Regions from separate parts of the Photobacterium ganghwense genome, predicted to be linked through region 1. Evidence: riboswitches for the same ligand, from Rfam matches in the RefSeq annotation. Region 1 holds a riboswitch; each other region holds the start of a gene.
What was found. Region 1 has a riboswitch for thiamine pyrophosphate ahead of thiC (phosphomethylpyrimidine synthase ThiC). Riboswitches for the same ligand answer to the same signal wherever they lie in the genome.
Positions count from the first base shown of each region.

Region 1 (9,780 bases):
TAACAAGGTAGCCCTAGGGGAACCTGGGGCTGGATCACCTCCTTACCTAAAGACTGCGCTTTGCGTAGTGTCCACACAGATTGCTTGGTTAAAATGTGAAGAGCGAAACGATGCTGGGTCTGTAGCTCAGGTGGTTAGAGCGCACCCCTGATAAGGGTGAGGTCGGTGGTTCAAGTCCACTCAGACCCACCACTTCCTGCCCAAAGGAAGCTGGTGAGGCATCGGAAACGTTGGGGCTATAGCTCAGCTGGGAGAGCGCCTGCCTTGCACGCAGGAGGTCAGCAGTTCGATCCTGCTTAGCTCCACCACTCTTTAAGGGTTTTCCCTGAGAATCTTTAAACAGTGGCGTTATCTCGTTGGAGATAACGACACATGCTCTTTAACAATCTGGAAAGCTGACTAGTAATTCGATTCAGATGAATCGAAATTATTGTTTCTCGAAAGAGAAACGAGTTCTCAAGCAATACACATTCAAGTGTCTTGTGTAAGAAGAGTCCGGCAAAACAAACTAACCATCTTAACTCAGATGGAAAAACCTTGGTTGTTTGAACATACGAAACCTCTTGGGGTTGTATGGTTAAGTGACTAAGCGTACACGGTGGATGCCTGGGCAGTCAGAGGCGATGAAGGACGTACTAACTTGCGATAAGCGTAGATGAGGCAGTAAGAGCCACTTGAGTCTACGATTTCCGAATGGGGAAACCCAGCTGCATAAGCAGTTATCATCAAGTGAATACATAGCTTGGTGAGGCGAACCGGGGGAACTGAAACATCTAAGTACCCCGAGGAAGAGAAATCAACCGAGATTCCGGCAGTAGCGGCGAGCGAAACCGGATTAGCCCTTAAGCGCTTTAGGTGTCAGGCGAATGAGCTGGAAAGCTCAGCGATACAGGGTGACAGCCCCGTAGCCGACAACACATTTGGCGTGAAAACGAGTAGGACGGGACACGTGTTATCTTGTCTGAAGATGGGGGGACCATCCTCCAAGGCTAAATACTCCTGACTGACCGATAGTGAACCAGTACCGTGAGGGAAAGGCGAAAAGAACCCCTGTGAGGGGAGTGAAATAGAACCTGAAACCGTGTACGTACAAGCAGTAGGAGCAGGCTTCGTCCTGTGACTGCGTACCTTTTGTATAATGGGTCAGCGACTTAATTTCAGTAGCAAGGTTAACCGTATAGGGGAGCCGTAGGGAAACCGAGTCTTAACTGGGCGTGCAGTTGCTGGGATTAGACCCGAAACCGAGTGATCTAGCCATGGGCAGGTTGAAGGTGCGGTAACACGCACTGGAGGACCGAACCGACTAATGTTGAAAAATTAGCGGATGACTTGTGGCTAGGGGTGAAAGGCCAATCAAACTCGGAGATAGCTGGTTCTCCCCGAAAGCTATTTAGGTAGCGCCTCGGACGAATACTACTGGGGGTAGAGCACTGTTAAGGCTAGGGGGTCATCCCGACTTACCAACCCTTTGCAAACTCCGAATACCAGTAAGTACTATCCGGGAGACACACGGCGGGTGCTAACGTCCGTCGTGGAGAGGGAAACAACCCAGACCGCCAGCTAAGGTCCCAAAGTTATCGCTAAGTGGGAAACGATGTGGGAAGGCTCAGACAGCCAGGATGTTGGCTTAGAAGCAGCCATCATTTAAAGAAAGCGTAATAGCTCACTGGTCGAGTCGGCCTGCGCGGAAGATTTAACGGGGCTAAGCGATACACCGAAGCTGCGGCAATGCGCATTAGCGTATTGGGTAGGGGAGCGTTCTGTAAGCCGCTGAAGGTGTCCTGTAAGGGGCGCTGGAGGTATCAGAAGTGCGAATGCTGACATGAGTAACGATAAAGGGGGTGAAAAACCTCCTCGCCGGAAGACCAAGGGTTCCTGTCCAACGTTAATCGGGGCAGGGTGAGTCGACCCCTAAGGCGAGGCCGAAAGGCGTAGTCGATGGGAAACGGGTTAATATTCCCGTACTTCTTGCTATTGCGATGGGGGGACGGAGAAGGCTAGGTGGGCCTGGCGACGGTTGTCCAGGTTCAAGGGTGTAGGCTGATGGTTTAGGCAAATCCGGACCATCTCAAGGCTGAGACCCGATGTCGAGGCACCACGGTGCTGAAGTCATTGATGCCATGCTTCCGGGAAAAGCCTCTAAGCTTCAGATAGCAAGAAATCGTACCCCAAACCGACACAGGTGGTCGGGTAGAGAATACCAAGGCGCTTGAGAGAACTCGGGTGAAGGAACTAGGCAAAATGGTACCGTAACTTCGGGAGAAGGTACGCTGCCGGCGGTGAAGAGACTTGCTCTTGGAGCTGCTGGCAGTCGCAGATACCAGGTGGCTGCAACTGTTTATTAAAAACACAGCACTGTGCAAAATCGAAAGATGACGTATACGGTGTGACGCCTGCCCGGTGCCGGAAGGTTAATTGATGGGGTTATCCTTAGGGAGAAGCTCTTGATCGAAGCCCCGGTAAACGGCGGCCGTAACTATAACGGTCCTAAGGTAGCGAAATTCCTTGTCGGGTAAGTTCCGACCTGCACGAATGGCGTAATGATGGCCACGCTGTCTCCACCCGAGACTCAGTGAAATTGAAATCGCAGTGAAGATGCTGCGTACCCGCGGCTAGACGGAAAGACCCCGTGAACCTTTACTACAGCTTGGCACTGAACATTGACCCTACATGTGTAGGATAGGTGGGAGGCTTCGAAGCAGGTACGCCAGTATCTGTGGAGCCGTCCTTGAAATACCACCCTTGTAGTGTTGATGTTCTAACGTCGCCCCCTCATCGGGGGTGCGGACAGTGCCTGGTGGGTAGTTTGACTGGGGCGGTCTCCTCCCAAAGCGTAACGGAGGAGCACGAAGGTGGGCTAATCACGGTCGGACATCGTGAGGTTAGTGCAATGGCATAAGCCCGCTTGACTGCGAGAATGACGGTTCGAGCAGGTGCGAAAGCAGGTCATAGTGATCCGGTGGTTCTGAATGGAAGGGCCATCGCTCAACGGATAAAAGGTACTCCGGGGATAACAGGCTGATACCGCCCAAGAGTTCATATCGACGGCGGTGTTTGGCACCTCGATGTCGGCTCATCACATCCTGGGGCTGAAGTCGGTCCCAAGGGTATGGCTGTTCGCCATTTAAAGTGGTACGCGAGCTGGGTTTAGAACGTCGTGAGACAGTTCGGTCCCTATCTGCCGTGGGCGTTGGATGATTGAGAGGGGCTGCTCCTAGTACGAGAGGACCGGAGTGGACGAACCTCTGGTGTTCGGGTTGTGTCGCCAGACGCATTGCCCGGTAGCTAAGTTCGGAATCGATAACCGCTGAAAGCATCTAAGCGGGAAGCGAGCCTCAAGATGAGTCATCCCCAGAGCTTTAAGCTCTCTGAAGGGTTGTTCGAGACTAGAACGTTGATAGGCAGGGTGTGTAAGCGCTGTGAGGCGTTGAGCTAACCTGTACTAATTGCCCGTGCGGCTTAACCATACAACACCCAAGGGGTTTTACGGACTCCACGAGCACTTGAATGGTGTGCTTGAACTTTCGTCAGTTTTTTCCAAGATTGTGATTTGCGGCCTGCGGGCGGCGAATCAAAGAATTTGCCTGGCGACCATAGCGCTGTGGACCCACCTGATCCCATGCCGAACTCAGACGTGAAACGCAGCAGCGCCGATGGTAGTGTGGGGCCTCCCCATGTGAGAGTAGGACATCGCCAGGCACCCAATTTAGGTTAGCGTTATGAACGAAACGTTAATCCTGAGTGGAGCGGTAGTTCAGTTGGTTAGAATACCGGCCTGTCACGCCGGGGGTCGCGGGTTCGAGTCCCGTCCGCTCCGCCACTTATTCAGACAAAGTTAAGTCTTAAAAATAACTACAGGGGTGTAGCTCCAATTGGCAGAGCAGCGGATTCCAAATCCGCGTGTTGGGAGTTCGAATCTCTCCACCCCTGCCACTTTTGAAGCCTCAGCAGAAATGCTGGGGCTTTTTTGCATTTGAAATTTGAAAAACTATTCAGCAGATATTCTCCTATGCTTCTTCTCTTCAGTCTGTCTTTGTTTTTGTCTTTGTACTCAGAGAGTGTCTCAAGGAATGATGCCGGCTTGGCGTAGCGCGATGAGAGACAGTGCAAAGTGCGTAGGATGAAGGAATAATTGAGTAGATAGACGAGCGGAGAGTTGTGCTCATCATCAAATCTGTGAGCAATACCGAAACAATCAGCATTGACCTCTGGCGTTGAGTCGATAGAATAATTTCGTAAACAATATTAGGGGTGTAGCTCCAATTGGCAGAGCAGCGGATTCCAAATCCGCGTGTTGGGAGTTCGAATCTCTCCACCCCTGCCATCTTTATAAGGCCTCAGTCTATGCGTCACGAACGCGAGACTGGGGCTTTTTTACGTCTGTAGTTTCCAAGGTTCAACGGCATCACCGAGGTATAATGGTATGACAGAAGCCGCGGATAGATGACTGGATGGGTAACTGTGGTCAGGGGTAAAGCTTGTCTTGTCTGGCGCGTAAACAAACCTCAGTCAGGGACTGAGGTTGTTGGGATGGATGCTGGAAAAGGTAACGGATTCACTCAGCTTTTCAGTATGAGTTGATAGCCGATAAAGCAGGCGGCTAGGCTGACAGCCACATTGAGCAGGATGTTAATTCCTACTTTGAGAAACTCACCTTGTTGCAACAAGACAACGTTATCCATGGAAAACGTGGAAAATGTCGTCAGGGCGCCCAGAAAGCCTAAACCAATCAATGGGCGGGCCGGGATCGCTTCTAGCCAGCCTTGATTGATGGCTGACATCAACACTCCCATGATCAGAGAGCCAATTACGTTGACGGCTAGTGTGCCATAGGGAAATCCTCGCCCTAATAAGGCCACACACAGCTCAGAGATAAGGTAGCGGGAGCAAGCGCCAAATGCGCCGCCTAAGGCGATCAGTCCCAAAAAAAGTAATTGACTCATAGATATCACAACGGCAGATGAAGAGTGGCCATACTAATACCACGAACACAGGGCAGCAAGGATCACCTTTGTGTCGGGGAAAATCTGCAATCATTGATTGAAGTGATTTGGATTGCATTCAGAGTCTTAAAGGGCTGACATCGAAATGGGTTAACGGAGGAGGGAGCGATGGCACTGTATCAGACAATATTACTGGCGGTAGATCCGGATAACCGTGATGCGCATACCTTGATGGTCAAAGCCGGGGTAATTGCGCAGCAGAACCATGCTGAATTGCACGTGGCGTTTGTCGAGCCGGGGTTGGGGAATGTGAGCTTTCTGGATGCTGAGCTGGGTCTTGAGGAAGCGCACAGGGACTTACAGGCAACCCGTATTCAGCAGTTGTCTGCACTTTCTCAGGCATCGCCGTATAAGGTGCGTGCGTTGCATATTGCCGATGGTGATGTCGCCAAACACCTGGTAGAGCTGGTCACGCAAATTGGTGCCAATTTAGTACTGATTGGTGCACATAAACCCGGTATTCAGTGGTATGGCAATATCAGCCAGATACTGTCGCAGCAGTCGCGCTGTGATGTTCTGATTTGTCAGGCAACGGTCTGACCTGTCACAGACTGAGTGAAATAGACGGAAGGCTGCTTGCTGCCTGTACAATTAGCTCTTATACTCGATGATAACTTGTCGGAGTGCCAATAGGCTGAGACCGCATTGCGGGATCCGTAGAACCTGATCAGGCTAATACCTGCGAAGGGAACAAGAGAAAATCTTCTGTATTGCTGCATCCGCAGCTGCTGTTCCAGATGATGCTGCACACCCTACGTGTAGCCTCTTGTTTACGCACCCATCCGATAAGCAACTTCCCCATTTACGGACATCAAGGAAATTGCTATGTCGAATCGCAAACAAGCGAGACTGGAAGCGAAACAATTTATCGATTCACTGACCACCCAAGCTTATCCCAATTCCCAAAAGGTTTATGTCACTGGTAGTCGCGAGGACATTCGTGTTCCGATGCGGGAAATTACCCTGGCTGACAGCCTGGTTGGCGGTAGCAAAGACGCCCCGATTTTTGAGCCCAATGAGCCTGTCCGGGTCTATGACACCTCCGGTTTCTATACCGATCCTAACTACGCGATTGATATCTATGCCGGTCTGCCAAAGCTGCGTGAGCAGTGGATTGCAGAGCGCGGTGATACTGAACTGCTGGATGAACTGAGCTCGGCGTACTCGAAGGAGCGATTGGCGGATGACACGCTGGATGAGCTGCGCTTTGGTGAGCGTGCCCGCATCCGCCGTGCCAAAGCCGGCGCGAATGTTACCCAGCTGCACTACGCCCGTCAGGGAATGATTACCCCGGAGATGGAATTTATCGCCATCCGGGAAAACATGGGGCGAGCGGAATATCGCGATGCGGTACTGACCCAGCAACACCCGGGACAAAACTTCGGGGCCAACCTGCCGGAAGATATCACCCCTGAGTTTGTTCGTCAGGAAGTGGCAGAAGGGCGTGCGATCATCCCTTCGAACATCAACCACCCGGAATCCGAGCCTATGATCATCGGCCGTAATTTCCTGGTGAAAGTGAATGCCAATATCGGTAACTCCTCGGTCAGTTCCTCGATTGAAGAGGAAGTGGAAAAGCTGGTCTGGTCGACCCGCTGGGGCGGCGATACCGTGATGGATCTGTCTACCGGCCGTAATATCCACGAAACCCGTGAGTGGATCATCCGTAACAGCCCGGTGCCAATCGGTACCGTGCCGATGTATCAGGCGCTGGAAAAAGTGAACGGTATTGCCGAGAACCTGAACTGGGAAGTGTTCCGCGATACGCTGCTGGAACAGGCCGAGCAGGGGGTCGATTACTTTACGATTCACGCCGGAGTCTTGCTGCGTTATGTCCCGATGACCGCCAAACGTGTGACCGGCATCGTTTCCCGTGGTGGCTCCATCATGGCCAAGTGGTGTCTGGCACACCACAAAGAAAGCTTCCTGTATGAACACTTCCGCGAAATTTGTGAAATCTGTGCCCAGTACGATATCGCTCTGTCACTGGGAGATGGCCTGCGTCCGGGCTCGGTAGCGGATGCCAACGATGAGGCCCAGTTCAGCGAACTGCGTACGCTGGGCGAGCTGACCAAGATTGCCTGGGAATACGATGTACAGGTGATGATTGAAGGGCCGGGGCATGTGCCGATGCACATGATCAAAGAAAACATGGAAGAGCAGCTCAAGCACTGCCACGAAGCGCCTTTCTATACCCTTGGCCCGCTGACCACCGATATTGCGCCGGGCTACGACCACATTACTTCCGGGATCGGCGCGGCGATGATTGGCTGGTACGGCTGTGCCATGCTGTGTTATGTGACGCCGAAAGAGCACCTGGGGCTGCCGAACAAGGAAGACGTAAAGGTGGGTCTGATCACGTACAAGCTGTGCGCCCATGCGGCAGACTTAGCCAAAGGTCACCCTGGCGCTCAGGTGCGGGACAACGCATTGTCGAAAGCCCGTTTTGAGTTCCGCTGGGAAGATCAGTTTAATCTGGCTTTAGACCCGGAAACGGCGCGCGCCTACCACGATGAAACCCTCCCTCAGGAGTCCGGCAAAATTGCTCACTTCTGCTCAATGTGCGGGCCGAAATTCTGCTCCATGAAGATCTCTCAGGAAGTCCGTGAGTATGCCAGCGGTCTCGAGCAGGAGGCCGCGTTGACGATCAAACTGCTGGATGATCCGTTGGAAGGGATGCAGCAGAAAGCGCAGGAGTTCCGTGTCCGGGGAAGCGAGCTCTACCATCCCCTTGAAGAGGAAAGCTAATGAACGCATTGTGTTTACCCGATCACCTGACCCCCTTGTTGATGCATCTTGAGCCGCTGCTGGCGGCGGCCGACAAGTATCAGTTAGGGGAGCCCGTCAGTGTGGGCTGGAGTGAGTCGGCAGTGGTAGACATGGAGGTCGGCGGGTGTACGTTCGCGGTGGCGTTTAACCCCGCCGAACCTGTCGCAATGGGATATGACGTGCGCGATCAATGGATCGCGCCATATCCTGCCGTGGCTGACATGCAGCGGAAAGTGGCTGCCACTCCTAACCTGGTGGTGTGTGGTTTGCCGACGGACAGCGGTTGTGTCGATATGTGGCATCACAACGGCGAGGCCCGTGCGGTTTACTGCCACCATGCCGGGGCCAGTGAGCCGCAACGAGCAATGCTGCTGACTGCGCTGGCACTGGATTATCCGCTGGAAGATGCCGTGACACTGGCGCGGGCACATGCCCGGGGGTATCTCGAAACCCATGCCAATGGCTATGGTAAGGTCAGCTGGCCGGTGGCCAGAGCGTTGTTTCCGCGTCCGCTGACGGCGAACCACCCGGAAGTACAAGCGCTGGGCTGGACAAGTACAGAAGTCGCGGTGGCACCGTTTGCACCTATGAACCGCGAACAGATGGCGTTGTATCCGGTCGTGGATACGGCCCAGTGGGTAGAAACACTGCTGGCACTGGACGTCAAGCTAACCCAGCTACGGATCAAAGACCCGACAGCCCCAGATCTGGCTGAGCAGGTTGACCGCGTGATTCAGGCCGGTGAGCAGCATCAGGCTCAGGTGTTTATTAACGACTACTGGCAACTGGCGATTGCGCATCGGGCGTACGGGGTACACCTCGGCCAGGAAGATTTGGAAACCGCGGATTTGGCTGCTATCCAGCAGGCCGGATTACGGCTGGGCCTGTCGACCCACGGTTATTACGAAATTTTGCGGGCGGCAGAGTTTGCGCCCAGCTATATCGCCCTGGGGCATATCTTCCCGACCACCACCAAAGAGATGCCATCAAAGCCCCAAGGGCTGAGTCGTCTGGCGCTGTATCAGAAACTGATTGGTGAAGCGTTCCCGACGGTGGCTATTGGCGGCATTGATCTGGAACGGGCGGAACGCGTCTGGCGTACCGGGATCACCAGTGTCGCGGTCGTGCGCGCCGTGACGCAGGCGGCGGATCCGGCGCAGGCGGTGGCGGCGTTCAACCAGATCCTCACGCCGCGGCCCTCACAACAGGACTGACTATGCTAAGCGATCAGGAATTCTTGCGTTACAACCGTCAGATCATGCTGCCGGAAATCGGTGAGGCCGGGCAGGCGAAGCTCAGTCAGGCGCAGGTACTGCTGGTTGGGGCCGGTGGACTGGGCTCGGCGGCGGCTTTGTATCTGGCCAGTGCGGGCATTGGTCATCTGGTGATTGCCGATGATGACGAGGTGGAAAGCTCGAACCTTCAGCGTCAGGTGATTTACCGTGACAGCGATGCCGGGCTGGCGAAAGCCGAACAGGCCGCCGATCAATTGCGGGCGCTGAATCCTCACATTCGGGTACGTCCGGTTAAGGCCAGACTGGCCGGTCAGCGGCTCGCGATGGAAGTCGCCCTGGCCGATGTGGTGCTGGATTGCTCTGACAACCTGGAGACCCGCCACGCGGTTAATCAGGCATGCCTGGAGGCTCGCAAGCCCCTGATTGCCGGAGCGGCCATCCGCTGGCAGGGGCAACTGATGGCGTTTGATTTTCGCGCCGGTCAGGGGCCGTGCTATCACTGCCTGTTTCCCCGCCGTCCCGGTGCTACGGATCAGCCGCAGAACTGCAGCAATAGCGGTATTGCCGGGCCGGTGGTTGGCACGATCGGCACCTTACAGGCGCTGGAGACAATCAAGTTGCTAGCCGGTGCCGGTGACATGGGGTTTGCGACCCTCAAGCAGTTCGATGGCCTGAACATGACGTGGCAATCCTTTCGCTTAGCGCATGATCACAGGTGCCCGGTTTGCGGCACAGGAGAGAACAACGAATGACAACGACAACCGCGATTCAAA
Region 1 covers NZ_CP071325.1:34,171-43,950, forward strand. Annotated here, with positions in the region: rRNA gene FH974_RS00145 (16S ribosomal RNA) at 1-45, shown strand, start outside; tRNA gene FH974_RS00150 (tRNA-Ile) at 116-192, shown strand; tRNA gene FH974_RS00155 (tRNA-Ala) at 233-308, shown strand; rRNA gene FH974_RS00160 (23S ribosomal RNA) at 576-3,467, shown strand; rRNA gene rrf (5S ribosomal RNA) at 3,584-3,699, shown strand; tRNA gene FH974_RS00170 (tRNA-Asp) at 3,744-3,820, shown strand; tRNA gene FH974_RS00175 (tRNA-Trp) at 3,857-3,933, shown strand; tRNA gene FH974_RS00180 (tRNA-Trp) at 4,248-4,324, shown strand; gene crcB (fluoride efflux transporter CrcB) at 4,560-4,943, opposite strand; gene FH974_RS00190 (universal stress protein) at 5,112-5,543, shown strand; TPP riboswitch at 5,613-5,710, shown strand; gene thiC (phosphomethylpyrimidine synthase ThiC) at 5,829-7,751, shown strand; gene thiE (thiamine phosphate synthase) at 7,751-8,986, shown strand; gene FH974_RS00205 (HesA/MoeB/ThiF family protein) at 8,989-9,759, shown strand; gene thiS (sulfur carrier protein ThiS) at 9,756-9,780, shown strand, end outside.

Region 2 (9,780 bases), on a different replicon from region 1:
AAAGATGTCAGGGAAGCGGAACAGGTTCTCAATGATCTGGCTGAACACCCGAAGGGGCCGTTTGTCGTAAAACTGCCTAAAGAGCCGGGTAAACGTGACTCCCGCTATATGCATCTGTTCAGCGGAGAAGTGGATCTGGACGCTTTGCAACAGGCTGCCGCTTCAGCTGCACCGGTTTCATCTGCTGCGTCTGAACGTATTGAAGCGCTTGAGAGTGAGGTTGAAGCCCTGAAGCAGGAAGTGGCGGAATTGAAAGCCTTGGTCGAATCTTTAACCTCTTAATTCTGTTTTTACACAAAGCCCGGCAGTGCCGGGCTTTTTTGTGTTAGGCTGCGTCTTTCTTAACACTTTGCCAATCAAGTTATCTACTCTTTGGTTATCCACATCATTGATGAGTGGTTAAAAGAGTAGAGTTGAGAGTGTCAGGACTTTCGATGGAATTGCCAACCGCCAGTGAACCGATCCTCTCCACACAGGATTTCACAGATCAGGCTCTTCAGAAACAGACTTGCAAGAAACAGGCTATCTGGTCGGTCTATTTAATCAGAACGGCCCGAGACCAGCTTTATTGTGGTGTGACGACAGACGTCAATCGCCGTTTTGAGGAGCATCAGTCCTCGCCCCGAGGGGCAAAGTATCTGAAAGGAAAAGGTCCGCTGTCTCTTGTCTGGTCGCATAGTGTTGGTGATAAACGGACAGCGATGCAGTTGGAATATCGGATAAAACGGCTGACAAAAGCGCGAAAGGAGCAACTTATCCTGCAGAGTGATAAAGACTCACAACTGCTGTGGTCACTGCTGGATTGAGACTGAATGTAATCCTTTCCGTTATTGGTTGATATTCCTCTCATTAAACCTTCAGGTATCGTTAAAAGGTATCTTTTGGAAATTGAACCGTCAGTCAGTTGACACTAAACTGCTTTCGGTCGCGTATTTACCCCAAAAGGGGAATGTTTAGGGAACACTGTTATGGCGCTTAAAGCCACTATTTACAAAGCACACATCAATGTGGCGGATCTTGATCGTCATGTATACATCGACAAGTCTCACACCTTGGCGTGTCACCCTTCTGAAACTGTTCAGCGTCTAATGCTCAGACTGATTACCTGGGGACTGAATGCGGATGAAGATCTGCTGTTCACCAAGGGGCTGTGCGATACTGATGAGCCGGATCTCTGGATTAAAAACCTGAGTGATGAGATCGAACTATGGATTGATCTTGGTTTACCCGATGAGAAACGACTGAAGAAAGCGGCACACCGTGCAAAGAAAGCGCTGATTGTGGCTTATGGTGATAATGCCGCGCCAATTTGGTGGCAGCAGAACAAAACCAAAATTCAGCAGTATGGCAATATTTCCGTGATGTTTGTTAATGATCAGACATTGGCAGAACTGGAAGACTTGACTGAGCGTTCAATGCAGTTGCAGCTGACCATTGAAGGTGAGCAGGGGTGGCTGAGTGCCGGTGAAAAGAGCTGCACGATCAATCCTGAGTGGTGGCACCGCGCCTGATTACCAGTCAGTTTTCAGGTCAGCGTTATAATTTCTTCCCTGTCAGGTTATTCGGGTGAAAAATGCTCAGAAGACGGCTTGCAATGATTGTCATCAAGCCGTCATTTGATTTCGCCACTGTATACTGAAAGCATCTGATTGAGATCGCGCAAAAGAATGTCGTGAACTCACCTGCGAATCACGGTTCACATTGCCTCATTCTGAATTCGAGGCAATGACCTGCTTGTTACCTTCTTACACATACCGTGATGTATGGTGATGACATTCGATGGAAATATCCCACTGATAAGGAGTAATGCTATGTCATCAACGGTTCATGCCCTGGCCACCAAGGTATGGAATTATCACCAGCTCAATCACACCTTGTCTCCCGCCGATTGCATTGTCGTGCTATGTAGTAATGACCTTCGGGTCGCTGAATATGCAGCACAACTTTACCTTGATGGCTTTGCTCCTTATCTGGTTTTCTCCGGCGGTGTTGGTGAACTGACCCAAGGACTGTTTGACGCATCAGAAGCTGAAGCGTTCGCTGCTATCGCAACGGATATGGGCGTACCTGCTTCCGATATTCTGATTGAGCCACAGTCGACCAACACCGGAGAAAATATCCAGTTTACCCGCGCCTTACTTGAAGCCAAAGGCTTGGCACCACAGCGTTTTATTTTGGTGCAAAAGCCATTTATGGAACGCCGCAGCTATGCGACCTTCATGTGTCAGTGGCCGGGCAAAGAGGTGATGGTTGCCTCTCCGCCAATCAGCTTTGACAACTACCCGGATGACCACTTGTCCTTTTGTGACGTTGTGAACGTGATGGTGGGGGATTTGGAACGGATTAAAGTGTACCCACAATATGGTTTTGCCATTGAACAGGACATTCCTGACGATGTGTGGGCAGCTTTTAATGAACTGGTGAAGCTGGGGTTTGACGGTCATCTAGTGGCAAAAGAGCCAGAAGAGAGCACCAGTTAAGCGACGCCAGAGCCCAGTGAGGCCAACAAGCCAGTTAACATATCGGCTGAATTGCCTTGTTGCTTCAGAAACCTTGTCGCTTCAGACACCTTATCGCCGCCACTAAAGGCTAGATAAATGCTGCGACGATAAGGTCGGAATCCGTATAGACAGGGCGTTTGAGAGAGGGGGCTGAATAGCCCCCTCTGATCTGAACAGACACACCCAGGATACTGCCGTTAAATCGGCTGGGCGGCATTCATGCCCTGTTGCCAGAAGGCGACTTCCATGCGGGTTGCGGTTTTAAATATCTCACACAAACGCTGCCCGCGCTGGCTGTTAAGCGGAATTTCTTTCAGCATCGCATCCAGGCGTTCAATTGTTGTTGCCATCCCTGCCTGAAATTCTTCGCCGCCATAAAGCTCAATCCAGCTCCGGTAAGCATTACCTTCCAATACGGTTTCGTTGTTAGCCAGTAGTTGCTGGCCAATCACCCCGTAGCCGATAGCACAAGGCGCTAAAGCTACAAACAGATCGGTTCTGTCTCCCGCCATACCAGTATCCAGTACATAGCGGGTGTAGCTGACCGTACCAAAATCTTCCGGCTCGGCTTCCATATCACGCTCTGTCAGCCCCCAGGTGCCGCAATATGCCACGTGGTGTGACATTTCGGTTTGCAGCAGAGCTGTCAGGCTAGGTAGGGGCTCTCGCATTTCCTCCAGCGTGACTGACTTGTAAATGGCCAGCGCATACGCCCGTGAATAGTGCTTAAGGAACAGGAAGTCTTGTTTCAGGTAATGCAGATAGGCGTGTTTGTTCAGCTCACCATGCGCAAGCTGAATAACGAATTCGTGCTCGGTGTATTCTGCCCAGTCCTGTTGGCAGTATTGAATCAGCTCTTTATGGTCCATCAGTATTCTCTCTTGGTTGTGTTTTGTTATCGCCAAGGCACGCAGCCCGGTGCCGGCTTATCACACTAAACTCAGGCAAATTGCTGTTTGCGGTTTTTGCTGGTTTTGCGCCGGGCTGCGAGGTGAATCAGAACGTCAGTACATAGTCTTTAGCGGCCGGTACGCTCTTGATAATGTCGAACTTTTTCATGAAGGCGGCATAGTCATCGTAGCGTTTCAGCTCGACGGCCCCCGGACGCAGCGCAAAGCGGGTCAGGGTATCTTCCCAGGCGTGGCGGTTTAGATCATTGTTCAGTGTGTCTGGAGAGTAAGCTACAAACTCTTTCCAGGCTTGCTCCGGGTGGTTGATCAGGTAAACCGTGGCTTTTTCCAGCGCCTGGTTGAATTTGGCGATAACTTCAGGATCGTATTTGTTCTTGTTCGCGACAAAGATCAGTTCATCGTAAGGAGGAACGCCGTGCTCTTCCGGATAAAAGGCCGTCGCCTCGTAGCCTTCCAGCTCAAGCTGGTTCAGTTCGAAGTTGCGTAATCCGCCCCAGATGGCATCTACTTTGCCAGAAGCCAGAGATGAAGACAGTGCCCAGCCTACGTTGATAATCTGGACGTTATCCATCTCGGCACCGGCAGAGCGCAGCATGGTGCCGATGGTGGCATCTTCATTTCCGCCAATGGCGACACCAATCTTTTTACCTTTCAGATCGGCCAGAGAGTGAATTCCCGACTTATTCAGCACAATCAGTGAGTTCAGCGGGCCGGAAATCAGTGTGGCAGAGCGAACCAGCGGCAGCTTGGCAGCTGTTGATGAAATCAGCGTGCTCTGGTACGACACGGCCAGATCAATTTTACCGGCGGCAACCAGCTTGTCCGGCACACTCGGATCGGCGGGTTCCTGAATCTCGACCTCCAGACCTTGTTCGGCAAACCAGCCTTTTTCTTTTGCCAGAATAATTGGGCCGTGGTTCGGGTTTACGAACCAGTCCAGCATTAGGGTCACTTTTTCGGCAGCGGCCGCATTGAAGGCTGTCAGGGACAGCAGCGTCGCTAACAGGTGAGACGGTTTAATCGGGGATTTCATTGTGTATTCCTTTTGATTGTGCAAGCGAAATGACGTTATTGTTTTTGCCATGGAATGGCTTTTTTCAGCAGCATATCGGCTGCGAAGTAAAGGGTGACCGAGAAGAAAGCCAGAATGAACAGGGCGGCAAACATCTCATCAACAAACATTCGGGCATTGGCCTGGAGCATGATGTAGCCCAGTCCCTCACTGGAGCCGACCCATTCTCCGATCACTGCGCCAATCGGCGCGACCACGACAGCAACCCGAATACCGGACGCTAAGGCAGGCAGGGCAGCAGGTAGTCGGATTCGCCACAACAGTTGCCAGCGCGTTGCTCCCATGGTTTTGGCAAGATCCAGGTAACCGTGAGGTGTGTGCCGTAACCCGTCGTAACAGCAGGTTGTGACTGGGAAAAAGATAATCAGTGCTGCCATGACGACTTTTGATGCAATACCATACCCCAGCCAGAGCATCAGAATAGGCGCGATTGCGAACACCGGAATTGCCTGACTGGTGATCAAAATCGGCAATAACCAACGGCGCAGCGGTGCAAACAACAGCATCTGCAGCGCGAAAAACAGTCCCATGGTCAGGCCCAGCATCAGGCCAAGAATCACTTCGCTGCCGGTCACCAGTGTGTGCTGCCACAGCACATCAAAGCGCTCTACCAGCTTGGTAAACACGGCGAGAGGACCTGGCAAAATAAAAGGCGGTAGCTCAAACAGGGTGACGCAAGACTGCCAGAGACCAAGAATGACAGCCACACTGATCCCGAAACGCATCAGCTGCATCCCAAGCCCGGCAGTTTGACGACCTGTAAGGTTCTTACGCGTAGAATCGGCACTATGGCGTTGTAGCATCAGCGGATTCTGTAGCGTCTCTGTACCGGGCTTTTTGCTTTGTACAGCTTCATTGCTGAGTGAAGGCGAGAAACCGTCAGCCATAATCATTCTCCAACTGAGTGATAATCATCTGTTGATGCTCAGCCATTTCTGCATCAAAGGTTCTTGGCGGCCGCGTATGGGGTACAGTCAGCGTCTCCAAACGGGCTGGAGAACCGGACATCACATGAATGTGATGACCGAGCCGCAATGCTTCCTGCGGATCATGCGTGATCAACAAAACGGTTTTGCCTTTCAGCAAAGTAGCGGAAAGCGTCTGAAGCTTATGGCGGGTAACCGCATCCAAAGCGGAGAAGGGTTCATCCATCAGTACCAGTGGTTTGTCCTGCATCAGTGTTCGCGCCAGCGCAACGCGCTGACGCATACCGCCGGATAATTGATCCGGCATGGCAGATGCATGCTCAGCCAGTCCAACAGCCGCGAGAAGTTGCCGCGCTTTGTCATAGTCAGGTTTATGTGGCTGATTAAAACGGGCACTCAGGCAGACGTTATCCAGTACGTTGAGCCAAGGCAGCAGTAAATCCTGCTGTGCCATGTAAGCAATATTATTCGCTGTCGGCTGGTGGTTGTGCGGTGTCAGCTTGCCCGTCCATTCAACCTGATCTTCCAATAACCCGGCCAGATATCTGAGGAGGGTTGTTTTGCCACAGCCACTTCTGCCGAGCAGGCAGGTCCACTCACCCGCCGGTAGAGACAGATCCAGAGACGAGAAGAGCGGTTGGTTGGCATCCCGATACCGCAGGGTGAGTTGCCGGATGTCTACGGAACACCCAGTTGACAATTGACTCATACGGGATCACTCAGGTTGATAATGACCGGCAAAAAAATGGTGAACCGGGCCATGTCCTTCACCGATAGTCAGCGCATCTGCATGCTGAATGGCTAGTGTGATGTACTGCTTGGCGTGCCCCACAGCTTTCGCCAGTGGGTAGCCTTGAGCCAGAAACGAAGCAATGGCGGCTGACAGAGTACACCCTGTGCCATGGGTGTTACGTGTTGCAACTCGAGGTTGGCTAAAGCGGAGAACATCGGTGTCCGTGATTAGCAGGTCGGTACTGTTCTTGTCACTCTCCAGGTGTCCCCCTTTGAGCAGCACAGATTGTGCCCCTAATGTGCGAAGCGCACCTATCATCGCTTCCATATCCGATTCATTTTCTGGGATCGGTAATTGCGTCAGTGCCGCGGCTTCCGGCAGGTTGGGGGTGATCACTGTGGCTAAAGGAAGCAATTCCGTTTTCAGCGTGGTAATGGCATCTTCCTGCAGCAGAAGATCCCCGCTGGTGGCAACCATGACCGGATCAATGACCAGGAATTCAGGTTGAAATTCGCGCAGTTTCCGCGCGACGGCACGGATAATGTTCGTGTCGCTGAGCATGCCGATTTTTACGGCTTTGATGTGAAGGTCACTGAATACGGCATCAAGTTGTTGCTCGACGAATGCCGGCTCGATACCCAGAATGCCGGTCACACCTTTGGTGTTTTGTGCCGTCAGGGCGGTGATAACGGAGCAGGCGTAGCCGCCTGTGGCTGAAATAGCCTTAATGTCGGCCTGAATGCCTGCGCCACCACCGCTGTCTGAGCCTGCGATAGTGAGTGTAATTGGAGTGTTGGAAATATTGGCCATAACTACCTCAGTCTTGCGTAGGTAGCTAATGCCAGAGATATGCCCAGTGATTCCGGTGAGGGAGAGTGGGATCTGATATTCAGCTAGTTCCCTACGCCATTGCTAAATGGATCAGGTTCAACGGGTCCCACAGAGTGGTCTCAGCACAAGGCTCCCCGACTAACAGTCTTCGATTTTCCGGTAGATAAACGAAAACCGGAAAATATTAAATTGTTTTTCAGACTTACGCCTGAAGTAAATTGATTTAAACACCTTTTAGAACAATCAGCAATAACAACAGATGAAAATTCTGTGTTTCAACATGTCTATTGTTAGTTGCCTGTCGCTCGATCAACCTCAACCTTTCAAAGTATTAGCTGCAGTGCGGTATTCCATTTTTGCGATCTGTTGCGATAAAAACGTTCTATTGGTTTTGCTCTGTTTTCACCCGTTTTCTCTGCTGCCGGGAGATAAGCCTGCAATCTTACCTGTAACCTTACCTGCAACCTTAATAGGGGAGCTGCCTGTGTATGAATGTTTCCTTCTGATGGGGGGGGCGTCATTGCTCTCAGAATCTGGGGGCGAACTTGCTGGGAATTAAATGTGTCCTCACCTTTTCAAGAACCGGCGACTCAGGCATAGTGCAAAGGAATATTCATCGTGATGAATATTTGGTTGCAAAATGACATATCTGTATATCCCGTCATGAAGGAGAATGAAAATGGGCTATCCGATCGAAGCAAGTTGTCAGTGTGGTCAGGTCACTTACAAATTATCAGCGCCACCGAAGAAAGTGATTGCCTGCCACTGTCGTGAGTGCCAGAAACTGGCAACCAGCCCTTTTAGTGTGACAGCAATTGTGTCCGCCGCAGACATTGAATTTTCCGGGACGATGCATGAGTGGGGACGCTTGGCTGAGAGTGGCAACAGAAACAACGCTAAATTTTGTTCCGGCTGTGGAAATCGGATTTTTCATTTCAATCCGGAAGAACCGGACGTTATCAAGCTGAAGTTGAAACCGGTTGGTATGATTGACGATACGGTTTTTGCGCCGACCATGCACGTCTGGGTCAGTGAAAAACTGAGCTGGTACCAGATTCCGGAAGGGATGCCGACATTTGATAAACAACCTGGTGCCTGATATCGAGTCTATTCAATATCCACGTAGTACGGAGAAAACATGGACGTTATTTTACCTAAGCCATTGAAAGCTGGAGATACGATTGGTTTCTTTTCACCTTCATCCCCAGCCACCGCGTTTGCCCCAACACGTTTTATGCGCGCAAAAGCCTATCTTGAACAGCAAGGGTTTGTGCTCAAAGCCGGACAATTAACCGGATGCAGCGATCATTATCGGTCGGGGACGATTGCGGAGCGGGTAAGTGAACTGAACACATTGATTCGTGACCCGAGTATACGCTGCATTATGTCGACAATTGGGGGAAGTAACAGTAATGCGTTATTGCCGTATATTGACTATGAGGCGCTGAAACGCGATCCCAAAATCATCATCGGTTACTCCGATGTCACCGCGTTACTGCTCGGTATTTATGCCAAAACTGGCCTGATTACCTTCTATGGTCCGGCTTTGGTGGCCTCGATGGGTGAGCTTCCCCCTTTGGTGGATGAAACATTTGCATCCTTTCGTGATTTGCTATGTGCTGAACGTCAGCAATCCTTTACCTACAGTGTGCCTGCACAGTGGAGCGAGGAAATGATTGACTGGGAAAAACAGACTGCGCCGAAGTCAACCCATGACAATCGGTGGGAGTTTCTGGGTACAGGAACGGTGTCCGGTAGAATCATTGGCGGTAACCTGAATACCATGACAGGGATTTGGGGCAGTGAGTTTATGCCAGAGGTTAGGGAAGGTGACATTCTTTTGCTGGAAGACTCACTGAAAGGAATTGAAACCGTTGAGCGATCATTTTGTCATTTGAAGCTTTGCGGCGTTTTTGATCGTGTTTCCGCCATTATTTTGGGTAAACATGAGCTTTTTAATCATCGAGGAACCGGACGTACCCCTCTGGCAGTATTGCAGGAAGTGTTGAACGATCAGGAAATGCCCATTCTCAATGGCTTTGACAGTTGTCATACACATCCGATGTTAGTGACGCCATTGGGTGTCAAAGCTGATATTGATTTTGATGCCGAAACGGTATCGCTGCGGGGACCGTGGTTGGAACAGTGAGGATGCGGAACCTCTATCGTTTGGTATTGGGGTTATACGGCCTTTGGATTCTGCTTGCTATCAGTATTACCCTCTTGATTTTATATAGTTTTGATAGCCCGAAATGGCTGTTGGGCTATCTTTTGGTGTTAGGGGATCTTGCTTTGGTGCTGTTTTGGGCGAATGTTCGATTATATCAAAGAGCCAAACAAGGAGGTCTGTGTGTCAATACCATCGGATTTAAGGAAACGCTGCTATCATGTTTGCTCTTTACCCCGATGGAAGCTGTTATTGTGCTGCCCGCGATGAACCTCTACCGTCTTCGTCATGCGGTGTTAGTAGAGAAATCACGTTGTGGGTAAAGTGTCAAACGGTCAGCATCTGGAGAGTCGACTTGACCGTTTAGCAGTGCGGACTATTCGTGGTGTAAAACATTTTCAGTGTAGAACCTTAGCAGTGTAGAACATTAGTAGTGTAGGACATCAGCGGCGAAGAAAATTCGCTATACTGCCAGCCATCAGGCGTGTTGCTTCTGTTTTTAACAGGGATAAGGCGTTGTGATTTAGTCTTTTTATGCAGATCGTGAGATTAATAAAGTTGTTAAAACATGTTCAAGGTATGCGACATGACAAACGTTAATTGGCCTGCGGTGCTCAAATATGCCGGTGATTCTGAGCT
Region 2 covers NZ_CP071326.1:1,289,342-1,299,121, reverse strand. Annotated here, with positions in the region: gene FH974_RS22100 (YceH family protein) at 1-282, shown strand, start outside; gene FH974_RS22095 (GIY-YIG nuclease family protein) at 435-806, shown strand; gene FH974_RS22090 (YaeQ family protein) at 969-1,511, shown strand; gene FH974_RS22085 (YdcF family protein) at 1,812-2,480, shown strand; gene tenA (thiaminase II) at 2,699-3,370, opposite strand; gene FH974_RS22075 (ABC transporter substrate-binding protein) at 3,498-4,445, opposite strand; partial or broken gene FH974_RS22070 (ABC transporter permease) at 4,481-5,209, opposite strand; gene FH974_RS22065 (ABC transporter ATP-binding protein) at 5,364-6,119, opposite strand; gene thiD (bifunctional hydroxymethylpyrimidine kinase/phosphomethylpyrimidine kinase) at 6,126-6,953, opposite strand; TPP riboswitch at 7,025-7,121, opposite strand; gene FH974_RS22055 (GFA family protein) at 7,654-8,073, shown strand; gene FH974_RS22050 (S66 family peptidase) at 8,113-9,123, shown strand; gene FH974_RS22045 (hypothetical protein) at 9,126-9,464, shown strand; gene FH974_RS22040 (DUF4144 family protein) at 9,728-9,780, shown strand, end outside.
Region 2: another riboswitch for thiamine pyrophosphate. It lies ahead of thiD (bifunctional hydroxymethylpyrimidine kinase/phosphomethylpyrimidine kinase); the one in region 1 lies ahead of thiC (phosphomethylpyrimidine synthase ThiC).

Region 3 (9,780 bases), 470 kb from region 1:
GGCAACCATCGCCAGCAGGGTACTTTTGCCAGCCCCGCTCGGACCGAGCAGGGCGACGATATCTCCCTTGTCAGCCTGCAAGTCAAAGCACAGTTGGGTCGTGCGATCGCGGTGCATCGGGTCAGTGTAAGCGTGGCTCAGTTGGGTCAGGGTCAGCATGAAGGTGTCCGAATCAGCAGTTTTTCAACCAGCGTAAAGAGCCCGAGGCTCAGGAGTAACAGGATCAGGGCTGCTACCGCAGCAGCATCCATCTGGTAGCTGCCCAGCAGGTGCAGCAAATAGAGAGGCAGGGTCTGGAAATCCTGACTGCCGAACAGGGCGATGGCGCTCAGATCACCGAGCGACAGGACAAAGCCGATTGCCATTGCCTGCGACAACGGTTTTTTCAGCGCGCGCCATTCGACCAACTGCAGACGGCGCAGGCCGTGCATGCCTAGGCTGTGGCACAGCGGATCATACTGCTGGGCGACATGAAGCATCGGCTGGCTCAGGGTTTTCAGCACATACGGTAGCGCCATCAGGGCGTTGACCGCAACCACCACCCAGAATGCCGCCCCGAAGGCATCGGTAAACTGGCGCAGCAGCAGGAACAGGCCGGTGCTGATCACCAGCCCCGGGGTAACCAAGATCACGGTGCCGATCAGCTCTAGGCCATCCGCCCGCCATCGGGCGCGATGCAATCGCCATTGGCGGCTGGTCAGCAGAATGGCGATCCCGCCAAGCAGGGCCAGCAGGCAAGAGCCAAGGGCGATTTGCAGCGAGTGGCTGATCGCCTGCCACAGTGAGGGATCCTGGAGCAACGTCAGGGTTTGCGGGTTCAGCCCGGCACTGATCACCGCCAGCAGCGGTGGCAGTACCAGCAGCAACACCAGGCTGAGCCAGAACCAGTCCCAGACCTTGCTGGCCAGGCTGTCGAACTCATCTGGACGCGGTTTTCCGGTGGACTGGCTGGAGGTCGCCAGCGGCTTGGCCAGACGCTGGGTTAGCAGCACCAGGCTGCAGCACAGCAGCATTTGCCACAGTGCCAGCAGGGCTCCGCCAGCCAGATCGAAGTCATAACGCAGCGCCTGATAGATCGCCAGCTCAATGGTTGTGGCCTTGGGGCCGCCACCCAGTGCCATGATGACCGCAAAACTGGTAAAGCACAGCATAAAGACCAGCCCGGCAGCATGGGGGAGCTGCTGGCGCAAACGCGGCCAGGCAACGAAACGGAAACTCTGCCAGCTCGACAGGCCAAGGTGGCTGGCCAGCTGATGCTGTTCATAGGGAATGCCTTCCAGACACTGGTGCAGCAGGCGGGTGGCCAGCGGTAGGTTGAGGAAGACGTGGGCCAGCAGGATGCCCTGCAAACCATAAATGGAGAACGGCTTGTCACCGGTCAGCGACACCAGCCACTGGGTGAGCAGGCCGTTGTTGCCGTAAATCGCCAGCAGGCCAAAGACCGCCACCAATACCGGCAACACCAGCGTCATGGCAAATAGCCTGAGCAGCATAGCCTTGCCGGGAAAACGGCGACGGGACAGGGCGTAGGCGACCGGAATGGCCGGCAGCACGCTGAACAGGGTCGACAGGAACGCCTGCCAAAAGGAGAAGCGGGTGACATGGCGCAGATACGGATCCTGCCACAGGCTGGTGAATTGCAGGTCGCTGGCCTGGCTGATCAGGGCGCCCAGCGCGCCCAGTACTAACAGGCTGATCAACCCGGCCGTGATCAGGCCGGGCATTGGGGTGGTGCGATGTGTCAAGATTACGTGCCTGTTTACTGAGTCAGAGCGTGTTGCCATTCACGGATCCAGCTGCGGCGCTGGGTCGCGATCTCATCGGCCGTGAATTCCAGCGCTTTAGCGGGCAGCGTCAGCTGCTCAAAACCTGCTGGCAGGGCTTGCTGGGTGACCGGGTACATCCAGTTACCGGTTGGGATCACCTGCTGGAAGGTGTCGCTCAGCATGAAGGCCAGGAACTGATCGGCCAGCTTCTGGTTATCGCTACCCTTCAGCTTGGCGGCAACTTCAACTTGCATGTAATGGCCTTCGCTGAAATCCGCGGCCTTGTATTTGGCGTCGTTTTCCGCGATCAGGTGATAAGCCGGCGAGGTGGTGTAGGACAGCACCATATCAGATTCCCCTTTCAGGAACATGCTGTAGGCTTCTGACCAGCCTTTGGTGACTGTGACGGTTTTCTTGGCAAGCTGCTGCCAGGCTTCACCGGCTTTGTCACCGTAGACTGATTTCACCCACAGCATCAGACCCTGGCCCGGCGTGGAGGTGCGTGGATCTTGATAGATGATCTTCAGATCGTCACGCTTAACCAGTTCATCAAGGCTTTTCGGCGGATTCTTCAGCTTGCTGCTGTCGTAGATAAAGGCAAAATACCCATAATCAAAAGGCACGAATGTGCTGTCTTGCCAGCCAGTTGGCAGCGCCAGTGCCGGCATGGTCAGGTGATGCTCGGCTAGCAGGCCGGTTTTTTTGGCTTCGCTGATCAGGTTGTTATCCAGACCCAGCAGAATATCGGCCTTGGTGTTTTTTCCTTCCAGACGCACCCGGTTCAGGATTGATACTCCGTCATCCAGGGCCACGAATTCCAGGTTACAGCCGCATTCGGCTTCAAAGGCTTTTTCCACAGCCGGTCCCGGTCCCCACTCCGAAGCAAAGGAGCTGTAGGTGTATACCGTCAGGGTGTTGTCATCGGCCCAGGCGGTGCCCGCGGCGAGAGAAAGGGTCAAAATAGGTAGTAGCTTATTCACTGTACGCTCCTGATACGCTTGCATCCGGCAAGAGAGGGGAAATTAGGGGCACAGGGTTGAGAGCTGGCAGCCTCATGCTGCCGTGATAAGGCAAACTATCGGGGTCTCAATTCCTACGCCAGTGCTAACTGGATCAGGTTCTGTGGGTTTTGCTGCCGCAATCTCAGTCCGGAACGGTGCCAGACACCCCATGAGAACAAGGCGCTATTGTAATCTGCGCTGCGCCCGGTTGCTACCCCTGATACTGCTGGGAGCCTCCGCTCACTCGCCGCGGTTGCCGCGAGGGGCATAAGAGGGCCTCAGCGGGCTTCGTTCAGCGCCCAGTTGTAGTCATAGCGAACGTGATTGAGTTGCACCGGTTGTTGGCGGTATTGATTGAGGTGTGCCTGCAGCTGGCTCAGATTGCCGAAATCGCTGGCGTACCAGTCATAAATTGAGGACAGGCGCACCTTATCCTGTTCAACTGCCACGCCCTTGCGACTGTTGATAAAACGCTTGGCGGATTGTTCCAGCAGCGCGTCATGGTTGGCGGCGGTGAAGGCTTGCGGCTGGAGATCCGGGCAGCCCAGACTGGCGCAGTTGACCACGTAATGAATGCGTGGATCGCGCCAGATAGGGCGCAGGATCCGGTGCTCAATGTCATTGAGGGTCAGCTTTTGACCGGCAATGGTAATCAGCGTCTCGTCCCACGGTCCGAAGCTGAACAAGCCGCCCAGCTTGGTGATGGAAGAGACCGGGTAGTTATCCAGAATCAGCTTCACGGTCATGGCGTTATAGAGATTGACCCAGTAGGCGAACTGCTCATTCCGGTTCAGCCGACGGGGATCCTGCCCTGCCAAATCACGCAGGTAGTGGCCCAGTTCATAGCGATCGGTATCGTTGACCTGACGGTAGCGGAACAGGGTTTGTTGGGGGGAAACCACCAGATACTTATCCAACAGTTGCTGCCAGCGGCTGTGGTCGATGGCGGTGCTGCTGGTGGGTTGGCTGGCCTGCCAGTACGGCCAGAGGTCGGCTTTGGGGGCGGCCATACTGCCGTTCGACAGCAGGAGCAGGGCTAAGGCAATGAGCAAACGCATGGGATGTCCTTGTATACAGATGTGACGTGATCAAGTGTAGATGACCGGCGAATCGCTGATATCTTTCCACGTTCCCGACGTTTTTCCACTGTTCCTGTTCTTGTTCTTGTTTGTGTTGTCTGTTTGTACGCTCTGTTTGCGTATGGCTGTTCAGGGCTCGAACGTTGTGGCATGCCCGCTCCCTGGTGATACCGGCTGACACCGCGAACAGGGGCCGGAACGAAACAGCCCCGAGCAAGCTCGGGGCTGATGAGGCGGTGTGTGATGTTCCTGAAGGTTACGCCAGGAAGGCCGGAATTCGGCTTTCATACTCGGCGATCTTGTCTTCGTGCTGCAGCGTCAGGCCGATATTATCCAGGCCGTTCAGCAGGCAGTGACGGCGGAACTCGTCAATCTCAAAGTGATATTGTTTGCCGTTCGCGCTGACGGTCATGGTTTCCAGATCCACTGTGATTTCTGCCCCTTCGGTCGCAGCCACAAACTGGAACAGTTCGTCGACTTCTGCTTCGCTCAGGCGAACCGGTACCATCTGGTTGTTGATCGAGTTACCGTAGAAAATGTCAGCAAAGCTCGGTGCAATCATCACTTTGATGCCGTAATCGGCCAGCGCCCACGGGGCGTGCTCACGGGATGAACCGCACCCGAAGTTTTCCCGCGCCAGCAGAATGCTGGCACCCTGATAGCGCGGCGCGTTCATGACAAAGCCCGGGTTCGGCTGTTCACCGGCATCATCCAGAAAACGCCAGTCATGAAACAGGTGCTTGCCGAAACCGGTACGGGTGACTTTCTGCAAAAACTGCTTCGGGATAATGGCATCGGTATCCACGTTGGCAGCATCCAGAGGAACTACCAGGCCGGTATGTTGTTTAAATCCTGTCATTACTTTCGTTCCTTCTGATTATACTGTCGCAGCTTCTGGTTCCAGTTCGCGGATATCGACAAAGTGGCCGGCACACGCCGCGGCGGCAGCCATGGCCGGGCTGACCAGGTGCGTGCGGCCATCACGGCCCTGACGGCCTTCGAAGTTACGGTTGCTGGTGGATGCGCAGCGCTCTCCCGGGCCCAGGCGGTCGTTGTTCATCGCCAGACACATCGAGCAGCCCGGCAGACGCCATTCAAAACCGGCTTCAATAAAGATCTTATCCAGCCCTTCTTGCTCGGCCTGCGCTTTCACCTGCTCTGAACCCGGTACCACCAGGGCCTGAACGTTCGGGGCGACTTTACGGCCTTTAGCAATGGCCGCGGCAGCGCGCATGTCTTCAATGCGTGAGTTGGTGCATGAACCGATAAAGACTTTGTCGATTGAAAAATCAGACAGCTTTTTGCCGGCTTCCAGCCCCATGTAGGCCAGTGCTTTTTCCGCGGAGGCTTTTTCAACCGGGTCGCTGAAGTCAGCCGGAGACGGAATTGGCTCGTCCACGGCAATTACCTGGCCCGGGTTGGTTCCCCAGGTGATCTGCGGTTTGATGTCTTTGGCATTCAGAGTGACCACGGCGTCGTATGTGGCTTCGGCATCGGTTTTCAGGGTCTGCCAGTAGGTGATTGCAGCATCCCAGTCAGCGCCGGTCGGGGCAAAGTGTCGGCCCTTGACGTAGTCGAACGTGGTCTGGTCTGGCGCGATCAGGCCGGCTTTGGCACCCAGCTCAATCGCCATGTTACATACTGTCATCCGCCCTTCCATCGACAGGTCGGTGATCGCCTCGCCACAGAATTCGACCACATAACCGGTTCCGCCCGCGGCGGTGGTTTTGCCGATGATCGCCAGCACGATATCTTTCGCGGTGATACCCGGTGCCACTTTGCCTTTGACCTCGATTTTCATGGTCTTGGCGCGAGCCTGCTTGAGGGTCTGAGTCGCCAAAACGTGCTCAACTTCGGAGGTGCCGATGCCGAAAGCCAGCGAGCCGAAGGCGCCGTGAGTGGCGGTGTGGGAATCGCCACACACGATGGTCATCCCCGGCAGGGTAATCCCCAGCTCCGGCCCCATCACGTGCACGATACCCTGATATTTGTGGTTGAGGTCGTACAGAGTGACCCCGAACTCTTCACAGTTCTTGGCCAGCGTTTCCATCTGGATCCGGGCCATCTCGCCGGAGGCTTTGATGTCTTTGGTCTGGGTTGAGACGTTATGATCCATGGTGGCAAAGGTTTTGCCGACCTGGCGTACCGGACGGCCTTTTTCGCGCAGGCCGTCAAAGGCCTGCGGTGAGGTGACTTCATGCACCAGGTGACGGTCGATATACAGGATCGGGGTTTCGCCTTCGGCCGCGACGGCGACATGGGCATCGTAAACTTTCTGGTAAAGCGTCCTTGGCGCTTGTGTCTCTGGCGCGTTAGTTGTCGACATTGTGGTTTGCTCCCTGTTTTTATAATGTCCGGGCGATTCAGGCCTGGCGAATATAGTGGGCGATGCGGTCACCCATTTCGCTGGTGCTCAGCGCCGGGCTGTTACCGGCCAGATCGGCGGTCAGCTCGCCGGCTTCCAGCGCCTGTGAAACGGCCTGTTCAATCGCGCGAGCTGCCTGCTCTTCGCCCAGGCTGTAACGCAGCATCAGTGCTGCCGACAGAATTTGTGCTACCGGGTTGGCGATGTTTTTACCGGCAATATCCGGTGCTGAGCCGCCTGCTGGCTCGTACATGCCGAACTTGTCCTGGTTCAGGCTGGCAGAAGGCAGCATCCCCATTGAGCCGGTGATCATGGCGCATTCATCGGAAATGATGTCACCGAAAATGTTGGAGCACAGCATGACGTCAAATTGCGCCGGGTCTTTGATCAGCTGCATGGTCGCGTTGTCGATGTACATGTGGCTCAGGCTCACGTCCGGGTAGTCTTTGGCAATCTCTTCCACCACTTCACGCCACAGAATTGAGCTTTGCAGCACGTTCGCTTTATCAATCGAGCACACTTTTTTGCCGCGCAGCTTGGCTGATTCAAACGCGATCCGGGCAATGCGCTCAATCTCGTAGCGGTGGTAGATCTCAGTATCAAAGGCTTTTTCTTCCGGCCCTGACCCTTCGCGCCCTTTTGGCTGGCCAAAGTAAATGCCGCCGGTCAGCTCGCGCACCACCACGATGTCAAAACCACGCTCGGAAATGTCAGCTCGCAGCGGGGAAAAACGCTCCAGACCCGCATGAATTTGCGCCGGACGCAGGTTGCAAAACAGCTGGAAATGCTTGCGCAGTGGCAGCAACGCGCCGCGCTCCGGCTGATCATTGGGTGGCAGGTGTTCCCATTTCGGGCCGCCGACTGAGCCAAACAAGATCGCGTCTGCCGCTTCACAGCCTTTCAGGGTCGCTTCTGGTAACGGACAGCCGTGGTTGTCGATGGCAATGCCACCGACATCGTATTCTTTGCAATTCAGGGTAAAGCCGAATTTTTCCTGCGCGGCATCCAACACTTTGTGGGCTTGCTGCATGACTTCCGGGCCAATGCCGTCACCCGGTAAAACGGCGATATTGTAAGTACCTGCCATGGTTATACTGTCTCCATATGGGATTTTTGTTTGATTTGTTCGATTTGCTCTGCGCGGTGGATGCTGTTGATCACATGCAGCAATGCCTGACCTGAGGCCTCGACAATGTCGGTAGCCAGGCCGGTACCGTGGTACTTACGGCCTTTGTAGTTGGCAATAATATCGGCCTGGCCCAGGCCATCTTCCCCTTCACCTTTGGCGGTCAGGTCGAATTTATCCAGCACGATCTCGTAGCCGGTCAGGCGGTAAATACATTGGTACAGGGCGTCGACCGGGCCGTTACCGACCGCGGCCTCACATTTTTCTTCATCCCCGCACTGCAGTTTGATACTGGTGGTCGCCATCACGCTGCCGGACTGAACGCTCAGGTAGTTCAGCTTGTAGAAATCGTCTTCTTCACGCAGGTTGGCAAAATACATCAACGCTTCCAGATCGTAGTCGAACACCTGACCCTTGCGGTCTGCCAGTTTCAGGAAGTCGGCGTACAGGGTATCCAGATCGTATTCGTTCTCGTTGTAGCCCATGGTGTCCATGTGGCTTTTCACGGCGGCACGGCCGGAGCGGGATGTCAGGTTCAGCGCCTGGTTTTTCAGGCCGATGGATTCCGGCGTCATGATTTCGTAAGTGTTCTTGTTCTTCAGCATGCCGTCCTGATGGATACCGGACGAGTGGCTGAAGGCATTGGCACCGACAATCGCTTTGTTGGCCTGAATCGGCATGTTGCACAGCTGGCTGACCAGCTTGCTGGTCCGTGAGATCTCGTCATGTTTGATACCGGTATCGACCCCCAGAAACTCGGCGCGGGTCTTGATGATCATCGCAATCTCTTCCAGCGCACAGTTACCGGCCCGTTCACCAATACCGTTAATGGTCCCTTCAACCTGGCGGGCACCTGCCTGCACCGCAGCCATGGAGTTGGCTACTGACATGCCCAGATCGTCGTGACAGTGCACAGAAATCACGGCTTTATCGATATTCGGCACGCGGTTGAATAGCTGAGTGATGATGCCGCCAAATTCGTTAGGCAGGGTATAGCCGACGGTGTCCGGGATGTTCACTGTCGTGGCCCCGGCATTGATGGCTGCTTCCACCATCCGGCACAGGTTATCGATAGGTGTACGGCCAGCATCTTCACAGGAAAACTCGACATCATCAGTGTACTTGCGGGCACGCTTCACTGCTGCGACGCCCATCTCGATGACGTCATCGTAGCTGCGGCGCAGTTTGTCTTGTACGTGGATGGTTGACGTAGAAATAAAGGTATGAATTCGGAAGGCTTCGGCCACTTTCAGGGATTCGGCGGCCACATCAATGTCGTTGGCGACGGCGCGGGACAAGGCGCAGACCCGGCTGTTTTTGATGTGCTTGGCAATGGTCTGCACCGATTCAAAATCACCCGGCGAGGAAACGGGGAACCCGGCCTCAATAACATCGACCCCCAAGCGCTCCAGTGCGTAAGCGATTTGCAGTTTTTCCCTGACCGTCAGACTGGCGGACAACGCCTGTTCGCCGTCACGCAAAGTGGTATCGAAAATGATGACCTGATTGTTCATAGCTGCTTCCTTTTATTGGCCTGCCTGTAATGGCTTGGTCTGCATCCGCTTGCGCCGGCCTCATATACGAAAAACCCGCGCATATTGCGCGGGTTTTGTGAATTCTTAGTGGTGTTGTTTCTCACCCATAAGCTACCCGCGCGAACTGGTCACGATAAGGAGGAGGCTTAGGAGAATTGATGAGAAACGCATTTTCATGTTTGCAATATTATCCGAGTAATTGGTTAACAAATGAATACCAAACAGACAGGCTGAGCGTCAACTACTAATTTCATGTTTATTTTATGTTCAGTTCGATTCAGTGAATAGTTCTGTTTGGTTTGCAAAAACCAGTGGAGTTCACTGGTTTTTGCCGACGCGGATCCGGTCAAACCAGCATAAACCCATCTCCGGGTGCCAAGTGAAAACAACGGGCAACGCGGGCGTGAAGATTGTCATTGAGCTTCCGTCAAAGCGTCACTGCGCTGTCATATCCCTTTCTTACTCTGGTGGCGATTTAATCAGATAAGGATGCGAGGATGACCATACTGACACCCTTACAGCGCCTCGATTATGCCGTTTCATCACGTTGCCTGTGCCACCGCTTTAATGTTCAGGTCGCACAGGTCAGCCGGGCGGTATCACACACCGGGGATGGCCACTTATACCTTCTGTTTGCCTTGCTGGTCTGGCTGCTGGACACTGTCAAAGGCACGGAAGTGGTGCTGATCGGCTTGCAGGCTTTTGCGTTGGAGTTGCCCGTTTACCTTCTTCTGAAAAACAGTTTCAAACGGGCACGCCCAGTTTCCCTGCCAAGTTTTATCAAGCCGTCAGACAAATACAGTCTGCCGTCCGGCCATACTGCGGCCGCGTTTGTGATGGCTTCGCTGATCACCACGTATTACCCGGATACCGCTTGGTTTATCTGGCCCTGGGCGATGGCGATCGGG
Region 3 covers NZ_CP071325.1:3,082,369-3,092,148, reverse strand. Annotated here, with positions in the region: gene thiQ (thiamine ABC transporter ATP-binding protein) at 1-159, opposite strand, end outside; gene thiP (thiamine/thiamine pyrophosphate ABC transporter permease ThiP) at 153-1,724, opposite strand; gene thiB (thiamine ABC transporter substrate binding subunit) at 1,760-2,770, opposite strand; TPP riboswitch at 2,839-2,947, opposite strand; gene FH974_RS13905 (DUF547 domain-containing protein) at 3,046-3,825, opposite strand; gene leuD (3-isopropylmalate dehydratase small subunit) at 4,103-4,705, opposite strand; gene leuC (3-isopropylmalate dehydratase large subunit) at 4,724-6,172, opposite strand; gene leuB (3-isopropylmalate dehydrogenase) at 6,210-7,298, opposite strand; gene leuA (2-isopropylmalate synthase) at 7,301-8,851, opposite strand; gene FH974_RS13880 (phosphatase PAP2 family protein) at 9,370-9,780, shown strand, end outside.
Region 3: another riboswitch for thiamine pyrophosphate. It lies ahead of thiB (thiamine ABC transporter substrate binding subunit); the one in region 1 lies ahead of thiC (phosphomethylpyrimidine synthase ThiC).